3 regions of the Paradevosia tibetensis genome follow, and region 3 is predicted to be linked to each of the others. Evidence: predicted binding sites of a transcription regulator. Region 3 holds the regulator's gene; each other region holds the start of a gene.
What was found. Region 3 encodes PhoB, which activates phosphate uptake and scavenging genes when phosphate is short. Its sites were predicted from a motif close to TGTCATNNANCTGTCAT; they were not measured.
Positions count from the first base shown of each region.

Region 1: a site for PhoB is predicted at 1,296-1,312, ahead of FNA67_RS15645 (bifunctional 2',3'-cyclic-nucleotide 2'-phosphodiesterase/3'-nucleotidase). Genes of this name have one in related genera too.
Region 2: a site for PhoB is predicted at 1,566-1,582, ahead of phoA (alkaline phosphatase). Genes of this name have one in related genera too.

Region 1 covers NZ_CP041690.1:3,200,115-3,203,364, reverse strand. The annotation lists gene FNA67_RS15645 (bifunctional 2',3'-cyclic-nucleotide 2'-phosphodiesterase/3'-nucleotidase) at 1-1,191, opposite strand, end outside; gene ypfJ (KPN_02809 family neutral zinc metallopeptidase) at 1,408-2,319, shown strand; gene FNA67_RS15635 (glycosyltransferase family 32 protein) at 2,447-3,250, shown strand, end outside.
Region 2 covers NZ_CP041690.1:3,066,226-3,069,475, forward strand. The annotation lists gene phoA (alkaline phosphatase) at 53-1,489, opposite strand; gene FNA67_RS15025 (DUF2336 domain-containing protein) at 1,641-2,762, opposite strand; gene FNA67_RS15030 (catalase) at 3,058-3,250, opposite strand, start outside.
Region 3 covers NZ_CP041690.1:770,050-773,299, forward strand. The annotation lists gene FNA67_RS03750 (N-formylglutamate amidohydrolase) at 1-260, opposite strand, end outside; gene FNA67_RS03755 (MurR/RpiR family transcriptional regulator) at 368-1,204, shown strand; gene phoB (phosphate regulon transcriptional regulator PhoB) at 1,255-1,956, opposite strand; gene phoU (phosphate signaling complex protein PhoU) at 1,999-2,709, opposite strand; gene pstB (phosphate ABC transporter ATP-binding protein PstB) at 2,720-3,250, opposite strand, start outside.

The sequences.
Region 1 (3,250 bases), 2.0 Mb from region 3:
ATCATCGGCGACCAGCGCGAAGTAGGAATGCAGCGGAGCGGCGGTCTCGCCGACCGGACGGCGGACATATTCGAGCGTGGCGTCATGCTCGGACTGGACCGAGTCGATGACCTTCTGTTCGCTCTCGACGAGAGCGGCGACCTTGCCGTCCTTGCGCTCGTAGATCGGACGGGCTTCGGAGGTGAAGGAGGCGATCTTCCACTTGCCGTCGGCATCGGCCTGCAGCAGCAGGTCGATCAGGCCCATGTGCGAGCCCCAGAAACCGGCCATGACGGCGGGCTTGCCGGCGAGGGTGCCCTTTTCGATGTCGGCGCCTTCGAGATCCTTGAAGTCCGGACCGGGGAAGACCAGGTGCTGGTGGCCGGTAAGGACCACGTCGATGCCATCGACGGCGGCGAGCTGGAGCGAGGCGTTTTCAGCCTTGGGGCCACCGTCGGCGGCGATGCCGGAGTGGGAGAGGGCGACGATGATGTCGGCGCCTTCGGCCTTCATCCTGGGCACGTAGGCCTTGGCGGTCTCGACGATGTCGCGGGTGTTGACCTTGCCTTCCAGGTGCCCGGCGTCCCAGGTCATGATCTGGGGCGGCAGGAAGCCGATGAAGCCGATCTTGATCTTGTGGCTGTTGCCGGCGCCGTCGACGATGTCCTTTTCGACGATGCGGTAGGGATCGATATAGGTGGTGTCGCTCAGCGGATCGGCACCGAGTTCGCCCCTGACGAGGTTGGCGGACACGAACGGGAAGTTGGCGCCCTTGCGCGCGGCATCGAGATATTCGAGGCCGTAGTTGAACTCGTGGTTGCCGAAGGTGGCGACCTCGTAGCCCAGGGTGTTCATGGCGGCGATGGTGGGGTGCAGCTTGTCACCGGCGAGGCCGCGCTCGTAGGCGACATAGTCACCGAGCGGATTGCCCTGGATGAGATCGCCATTGTCGATGAGGATGGAGTTGCCGGCCTCGGCACGGATGCCGTCGATCAGCGTGGCGGTGCGCGCCAGGCCCATGGTGTCGTTCGGGGCGTCGGCGAAATAATCGTAGGGGAAAACGGCGACGTGGATGTCGGTCGTCTCGATCAGGCGCAGGTGCGCCTCGTTGGCCTGCGCCAGCGCGGCAAACGGATGCATGACGACGACGGCACCCGTCGCGGCGGTTCCGGCGAGGAAAGCGCGGCGGGAAATACTGCTTCCAAACTTCATAGAAATGCTCCCTATCCCTGAAAATCGGGCAAAGCTTACGATTGCGCCGCCAACCGGTATTACGGGGAGGCGGTGCTACTTTTTTGGAGTTCTGACGTTCTTACATGACGAGACCACGACACTTTGACCAAATGGTCAAGAGTGTCCAAGGGAAATTCGTGACCGCCGCGCGAGCAAGGTGCTAACATCGCGGCCGGCCTCGACAAGGAGAACGGGATGAAGTGGCAGGGACGCGAGCGCAGCTCCAATATCGAGGACCGCAGATCGCAGGGTGGCGGTGGCCTGGGAGGCGGATTCGGTGGCGGGCTGGGTTCGGGCGGAGGCTTCCGGATCCCGACCAGCGGCCGGGCCGGCGGCGGGGTCGGCGGCATCGGCCTGATCATCGTGATCGGCATCATATGCCTCGCGCTCGGTATCAATCCGCTCAGCCTTATCGACGGCTCGATGTCGACCGGTGGCTCCTCGTTCCAGCAGTCGCGGCCGCTGCCCGACGCGGGGCAGGACCAGCTCGCCGATTTCGTGGGGGTGGTGGTCAAGGACACCGAGACGGTGTGGACTGACATCTTCAAGGCCAACGGCCTCACCTATACTCCGCCCAAGGTGGTGCTGTTCACCAGCCAGACGCAGTCCGGGTGCGGGGTGGCCGACGCCAATAGCGGGCCGTTCTATTGCCCGAACGACCAGAAGGTCTATATCGACCTGTCGTTCTACAACCAGTTGCGCCAGCAGTTCGGGGCGCCGGGGGATTTCGCGCAAGCCTATGTGCTGGCCCACGAAGTGGGGCACCACGTGCAGAACCTGACGGGCGTGCTGCCCGAGTTCAACAAGCGTCGCCAGACCATGACCGAGACGCAGGCCAATGCCTATTCGGTGCGGGTCGAACTGCAGGCGGACTGCTATGCGGGCGTCTGGGCCAACCGGATCGGTCAGGAAAACCTGCTCGACCAAGGGGACGTGGAAGAAGCCATCACCGCGGCTAACGCCATTGGCGATGACACGCTGACGCGCGGCACGGTTTCGTCGCGCAACTTCACCCACGGCACGTCGGCCCAGCGCATGGCATGGCTCAAGCGCGGCATCCAGTCGGGCAACCCGGCCGATTGCGACACGTTCTCAGGCAGCATCTGAGGATATTTAAAGTCCCGGCCGCCACGCTTTCGGGCGCGGCGGCTTGAGGCTGCGTGACGATTTCCCGGTTGATTTGAAGTCCGTGGCGGGTGATGGAGCGGCTGCGACCAGCGAGCGGACGGACCGGATGATCCCCAAAATCGTGCATTTCACCTGGAAGACGGAAGACCTGCCCAAGGTCATGGGTCGGTTTTTCGAACGGTGGAAGGCGTTGCATCCGGGCTGGGACATACGCCTGTGGACCGATGCGACGATGCGCGAGTTCGTGGCCCGGGAATATTCGGAACTGCTGGCGATCTACGACGGGTATCCGCGCAACATCCAGCGCGCCGACAGTTTTCGCTACATGGTGCTCAACCGGCTGGGCGGCATCTATTCGGATCTCGACGTCGAGCCGTTCAAGCCGGTTGACGAACTGCTCCGGTACGAGGCGTTCACAGGCGTCGAGCCGGACGAACACATGGGCACGGATCGCACGCATGCCGGTGTGCCCTATCTCTTCACCAACGCCTTCATGGGTTCGGTGCCGGAGCATCCCTGGTGGGGCGAGGTGCTGGGCTTGATGCCCAAGGTCGCCAAGCTGCAGACCTTCTATTCCACCGGACCGTCGCTGGTGACGGCCTCGATATTGCGGTTGCCCAGGGAGCAGCGTCCGGTACTGCTGATGCCGCTCGTCTGGTCGCCGCTGCGCGACGGCGGGCTCAAGACCCGGAAGGACGCCAAGGTCGCCGGGATGGTGCGCCATCTGGCGCCGATCGTCGAGGGCAAGCAAGGCGAGGCCCTGGTCTCGCACCTCTGGCTGACGACCTGGGTGCCCTGGCACAAGCGTTCCTCGCACCTGGCCGCGCCTCTGCAGATCCCCACGCATATCAAATGGTGGCTGCGCAAGCGGCGCTATCCCGAGCTGGCCGCCACCACCATTCCCGATCCG
Region 2 (3,250 bases), 2.1 Mb from region 3:
GGGATTGCCCGACGCGATGGGGCAGGCTTGCGCCCGCCCCACCTGCGATTACTCAGTTCGTGCCGAGCTTGAGCGCATCGCGGATCGTGTAGAACATGTCCGTCTGGTCGGTCAGCCCGGCGAAGTTGGCGGCATGGGGCCCGAATGCGCCCACGCGCAGCTGCGCGCCGGTATGGCCCTGCGAGCTGCTTTCCGAGTTCCCGTAGCTGATCGTCATCACCGCGCCGTCCTTGGTGTTGAGCGCCTGGGTGAGCCCCGGGGCCTTGGTGCCGTTGCCCACGATCTGGCTGGAATGGGCATGGTCCGCAGTCACGATCACCAGCGTCTTGCCGTCGGCCCTGGCGAAATCGAGAGCCACCTGCACGGCCTCGTCGAGATCGACCGTTTCCCCGATCTGCCCGCAGGCATTGGCGGCGTGGTCCTGCTTGTCGATCGAAGCGCCTTCCACCTGCAGGAAGAAACCCTTCTCATTGCCCTTGAGCAGATCGATGGCCTTGGCGGTCATGTCCTTGAGCGTCGGAATGTCGGCCGTACGCTCGGCATTGACTTCGCAGGTCACCGCCGGCTGGTCGATATTGCCGTGATGGGTCGCCGCCGGGCCCATCCAGCGCACCGGCATGTTGCCCGGCGCGAAGAGGCCGAGCACCGGCGCCTCCTGGGAGACTGCCTTGACGCCGTTGAGTTCGTCGAGGTTGGAAACCACCACGAACCCGCGCTCCCTGGCCTGATCGAGCAGCGTCTTGCCCTTCCAGTCGCCGGCCGCCGCCACTTCCTCGAACGTCTTGGCGCCGCCGCCCAGCACCAGGTCGGCGCGGGTATTGAGCAATTGCTCGCTGATCGAACCGGCGCCGCCGTTCTCCAGCGCGTTGGCCGCACATTTCTCGGCCGTCGCCACCGGGCCATAGCAGCCCCGGTCGATCACATGGGCCAGCAACACCGCCGGGGTCGCGTCCTGCACCTCGGCGGTCGAGACGTCGCCTGTCGCCAGGCCCGCCGCCTTGGCCAGTTCGATGAGCGTGGGCACCGGCTGGCCCTTCACATCGACGCCGATCGCGCCGTTATAGGTCTTCACGCCGCTCGACCAGGCCGTGCCCGAAGCCGCGGAATCGGTCACGTAGTTCGGCTTGCCGCTCTCCTTGTCGAGCGCGTAGTGCGTGTACTGGCCGGTAATCGGCAGGGCATCGATGCCCTTGAAGAACCCGCCGGCTCCTTCCGCATAGTTGCGGGCGATGGTGATTTCGGAATCGCCCATCCCGTCCCCGATCAGCAGGATGACGTTGCGCACCTCCCCGTCCTGGATCGCGGCCTTGAGTTCGGCCGTGGCATCGCCCGCCAGGCGGCGGGCCCCGCCCGGCTGGGCCAGGTCGCCCTGGGCGGCGCGGACATAGTCCGCCGGCTTGGCGGCGTCCTCGGCGAACGCTGCGGGTGAAGCGGAAACGAACAGCGCAGCGGCTGCCACCGTGGTCATCAATGAACGGGGAGAGGTCATCACGATGCAAATCCTCGAGTGGGTGGTTGGACGAGGCGGCAGGACTGCCGCCCTGCGCCGATCCTTTGGCCTGCTCGTGAATGCTTGGTGACAACCTCGTGGACAGTGCGTGACTGTGGATTAGCGTCGTTGGCTAGCGGGGGCTAGCGCCTCAGGCGTAACCCATGACGTCGCCATAGGCCCCGCGCTTGCGGAAGGCGTGGGCGCGCCAGAGCTCGAAAATCCCGGCGGCTTCCTCGGCGCTCAGCGCTTCGAAGCGAGCCCGCACATTGACCTTGTCGGCCTCCGTGGGCAGGTCGCGCCAGGGCATGGTCGCCACCACCGCCTCGAAGAGATCCGGCGAGAGCCCGGCGGCACGCAGCGCCACCGTGATGGCCACGTAGTCCTGCATGGCCAGCCACTTGACCAGCACTTCCGGCCCCACGCGCAGCATCACCGTGAGCGCGGCGGCGCAATGGTGGCCGTAGCCGAAGCGGGCGAAGCGGATGAGCGCGCGCTCGTCCAGCTGCTTGCGGTCGGCCAGCGCCTTCACCTGGTTATAGGCAACCTTCCACTCCTGGCTGTTGAAGCCGGCGCGGTTGCGCATGCGGTTGTAGACGACCGAATTGATCTTGCCGGCCGTGACCGGATCGACCGAGGCCTGCCCGATCTCGTCGAGCACCTTGTTTGCGGCGTTGTCGATCTCGTTGCGCAGCGAACCCCAGTCGATGTCGGGGCGATTGCGCAGGTCGTCGGCGATATCGCCGTCCTTGGCCGCCAGCGCCACCAGGCGCTCGATGGCATACTGACCCAGCTCGGCCTTGGTGTTGCGCACCAGACGCGAGATCGAAACCTTGTCGCCATGCTCGGTGATGGCGTCGCTCACCCGCTCGGCAACCGCATGACGGCTGGCGACCGCCACGCGATGGTCCTCGCTCTGGTTGGCCACGATATCGATGAGGTCGTCATCCGAAAGCACGCTCGAGAACTCGAGCAGCGGCTTGGCCACCTCGATCACGTCATTGGCCAGCTTGACCACCACCGTGCCCGGCGCCCGGTCGAGCGGAGCCAGCAGCTTGGCCACGTGAGCCCGCGCTTCCACTTCCACCAGTTCGGCGAGTTGGCAGAGCACCTCGTCATACTGGATGACCTGTTCGTCGTCGCACCGGTCCGAAACGAAGGAGAAGAGCTGGGCCATGTTGCGGAACAACTGCTCCCGCTCCATGACGTTGGCGTCCCCGTTCAGCACGCGGAAGGTCGAGAATGCCTTCGTACCTTCTTCGATCTCTTGCATTTAGTCCCTCCGCGCGGGGTCGATCCGCCGATTTGGAAGACTTTGCCACCGCGCACTCGCAACCGGCTAAAGTGAGAAGGCGGAATTTGATTCAAATTTTAACGATTGGTTGTGTGGAAAACTGCCTCTCCGCGCCGCCTTGCCCCCGGTAGTCTGCGCCTCTCGGGCGCACACTTGTCCCCGCACCCCGAGCCATGCCCTCGCACCCCGCCGCCGATGCGGAGCAAACCGTTAACCAAAACGAAGAACCCGGCCACTAGGGCCGGGTCCTGGAGATTCGTACCGGTTGGTCGCCTTACTCGGCGGCGGCGGATTCACCGTCCGAAATCGCGTCTGCCGGCTTGCCGGTCTTGAGCGCCGCGCGGGCAGCGCGGATGCCGTCGCCATACTCCTTGGCGATGAGATCGAAATGGGCGAGCTGGCGGTCGATGATCTCGTCGGGAACCCCATCCATGGCCGCGGCCAGGTTCGAATAGAGCCGTGCCTTC
Region 3 (3,250 bases):
TCATGGTCGCGGTTGGCGTCGATGATGAGCCGGCTCACCGTCGAATAGACCAGGGGCGCGTCCAGCGCCTCGAGTAGCCCCAGCGCCACCGAAAGTGCCCCCGGATCCCAGGCGATATGGCTCACCCGCTCGCTCGGCTTGAGGCCGAGATCGCCATATTCGGGTGGGATGCGGTTGGAGGCGTGATCGCAGACCAGCACGAAGGGGGAGGACCCTTCGGCGTTGTTGACCTGAACCGGCTGCAGTCTCGACCCATCCATGAGAGACACGCGATTTTTGTTCGGTTAACGTTTGCAACAGTTGTTCCGTATCGGCGATATCTGTCAATATTGAAATTGTCGTTTCAGCGTCTGCGAGGGGGATGACCGTGGAAAGTCCGAGCGTCGAGGCCCGTATCCACGAAGCCAACCACCGGCTCACCGCCGCCGAGAAGCGCGCCGCGCGCGGGCTGCTCGCCAATTACCCCACCATCGGCCTGGCCCCGGTCGCCGAGTTCGCCCAGCAAAGCGGGGCCAGCGCCGCCACCGTCCTGCGCTTCATCGCTCAGCTCGGGTTCAAGTCCTATCCCGATTTCCAGCGGTGCCTGCGCGAGGAGCTGGAGGAACGCGCCAAGTCGCCCCTGCAGCGCAGCCTCGCCGCCGTCCGTCACCAGACCGCCATCGGCGACTTCCTGGGCGATTTCTTCTCGCAGGTGACCTCCAACATGCACGCCTCTGCGGCGCGCATACCCACCTCCGAGTTCGAGGCCGCCAGCGCCCGCCTCGCCGATCTCAAGCGGGGCTGCCATATCGTGGGTGGCCGGTTCACCGATGCCATGGCCAGCTACATGGAAGCGCATCTGCGTCTCGTGCGCCCCGGCGTGCGCCGCCTCGATGGCCGTCCCGCCGCCCGCAACGACCAGCTGCTCGATATCCGCGCCGATGACACCGTGGTGCTTTTCGATATCCGCCGCTACGACGCCGACCTGCTCGAGGTCGCCGCCAGTCTGGCGGCGCGTCGCGCCTTCATGGTGCTCATCACCGATGAGTGGATTTCCCCGCTCTCGCGCTACGCCAAGATCGTGCTGCCCTGCCGCATCGCGGTCGATCGCACCTGGGATGCCAACACCGCCATCTTCGCGCTCACCGAGGCCTTGATCGCGCGCGCCACCGAACTGGCCTGGCCGAGCGCGGAAAAGCGGATGGGCTCGGTCGAGCACAATTAGCCTCGGCGGGAAGAAGCGCGCCGGCAGAGACCCACCAGCGCGCTTTAGTCTCAGCTCGCCGCCGCGAACTGCTCGTCGAAGGAATAGCCGGCGCCACGTACCGTGCGGATCGGGTCGGCGCTCTTGCCGCGATTGATGGCCTTGCGCAGCCGTCCGACATGCACGTCCACGGTTCGCTCGTCCACATAGACGTCGTTGCCCCAGACGCCGTCGAGCAGTTGCTCGCGCGAATAGACGCGGCCGGGGTGACGCATCAGGTATTCGAGCAGGCGATATTCCGTCGGCCCCAGATGCACCTCGCGGCCGGAGCGGCGCACGCGGTGGCTGGTGCGGTCCAGCTCCAGGTCGCCCGCCTTGAGTACGGTGGTGACGAGTTGGGGGTTCGACCGGCGCAGCAGCGCGTTGATGCGGGCCAGGAGCTCCGGGATGGAGAACGGCTTGACGACGTAGTCGTCCGCGCCCGTCGCCAGGCCGCGCACGCGCTCCTCTTCCTCGCCGCGCGCCGTGATCATGATGATCGGCACGCGGGCGGTTTCCTCGCGGGCGCGCCAGCGGCGGCAGAGCTCGATGCCCGAAAGGCCGGGCAGCATCCAGTCCAGGAGGATCAGGTCGGGGATCTTCTCGCGCATCTGGTCGGCGGCTTCATCGCCGCTCGCCGAGGAGAGCACGGTGAATCCTTCCGCCTCGAGGTTGTAGCGCATCATCAGCGCCAGATCGGCCTCGTCTTCGACGATCATGATCGTTGCAGGCATTTCAGCGGTTCCGGGTGGGGGAAAGGCTGGGGGTTCGCGAGATTACTCGCGAACCTGGGTCCGGTGGAGGTCTTCGACGTCGCCCGAGAGATACCGGCCGGTGTCGAGATAGAAGGCGGCCTCGGCGATGTTGGTGGCGTGGTCGCCGACGCGCTCGAGGTTCTTGGCGCAGAACAGCAGGTGCGTGCACTGCGTGATGTTGCGCGGATCCTCCATCATGTACGTGAGCAGTTCGCGGAAGATCGAGGTGTAGAGCGCATCGATCTCGTCGTCGCGGTTGCACACGGCAATCGCGGCCGCCCCGTTGCGGGTCGAATAGGCATCGAGCGCCGCCTTGAGCTGGGCCAGGATCAGGTCCGTCATGTGCTTGAGCCCGTTGTAGAACTTGGGCGCGAGCGACAGGCCTTCGATCTGGAGGGCGCGGCGCGAGACCTGCTTGGCCATGTCGCCGACGCGCTCGAGGTCGTTGGCCACGTGGATCGAGGTGATGATCGAGCGCAGGTCCGTGGCCATGGGCTGGCGGCGGGCGATCATGGAAACCGCGGTTTCGTCGATCTTGCGCTGCATCTCGTCGATGCGCTTGTCGGCGGCGACCGTCTGGCGGGCGAGGTTATGGTCGAGCTTGAGCAGCGCCGTGGTGGCGTTCAGCACGGCCGCTTCCACCTCCCCGCCCATCTCGGAAATCGACCGGGCCAGCTGGGTCAGCTCATCCTCGTAGGAGGAGACGATGTGTTCGCTCTGTAGGGTGGGCATCTAGGGCTCCTTAGCCGATACGGCCAGTGATGTAGTCCTGGGTCTTCTTGTTGACCGGATTGGTGAAGATCTCTTCGGTGACGCCTTCCTCGATCAGCTTGCCGAGGTGGAAGAACGCCGTCTTCTGGGAAACGCGGGCGGCCTGCTGCATCGAGTGCGTCACGATCACGATGGTGAAGTTCTCGCGCAGCTCGTCGATGAGCTCTTCGATGATGGCGGTGGCGATCGGGTCGAGCGCCGAGCAGGGCTCGTCCATCAGCAGCACTTCGGGCTTGGTGGCGATGGCGCGCGCAATGCACAGGCGCTGCTGCTGCCCGCCCGAAAGCCCGGTGCCCGGGGAGTCGAGGCGATCCTTGACCTCCTCGAACAGGCCCGCGCGGCGCAGCGAGGAGACGACCACTTCATCCATCTCGGCCTTTGTGCGGGCCAGCCCATGGATGCGCGGGCCGTAGGCCACGTTCTCGTAGATGGACTTGGGGAAGGGATTGGGCTTCTGGAACACCATGCCGACACGGGCGCGCAGCTCGACCACGTCGATATT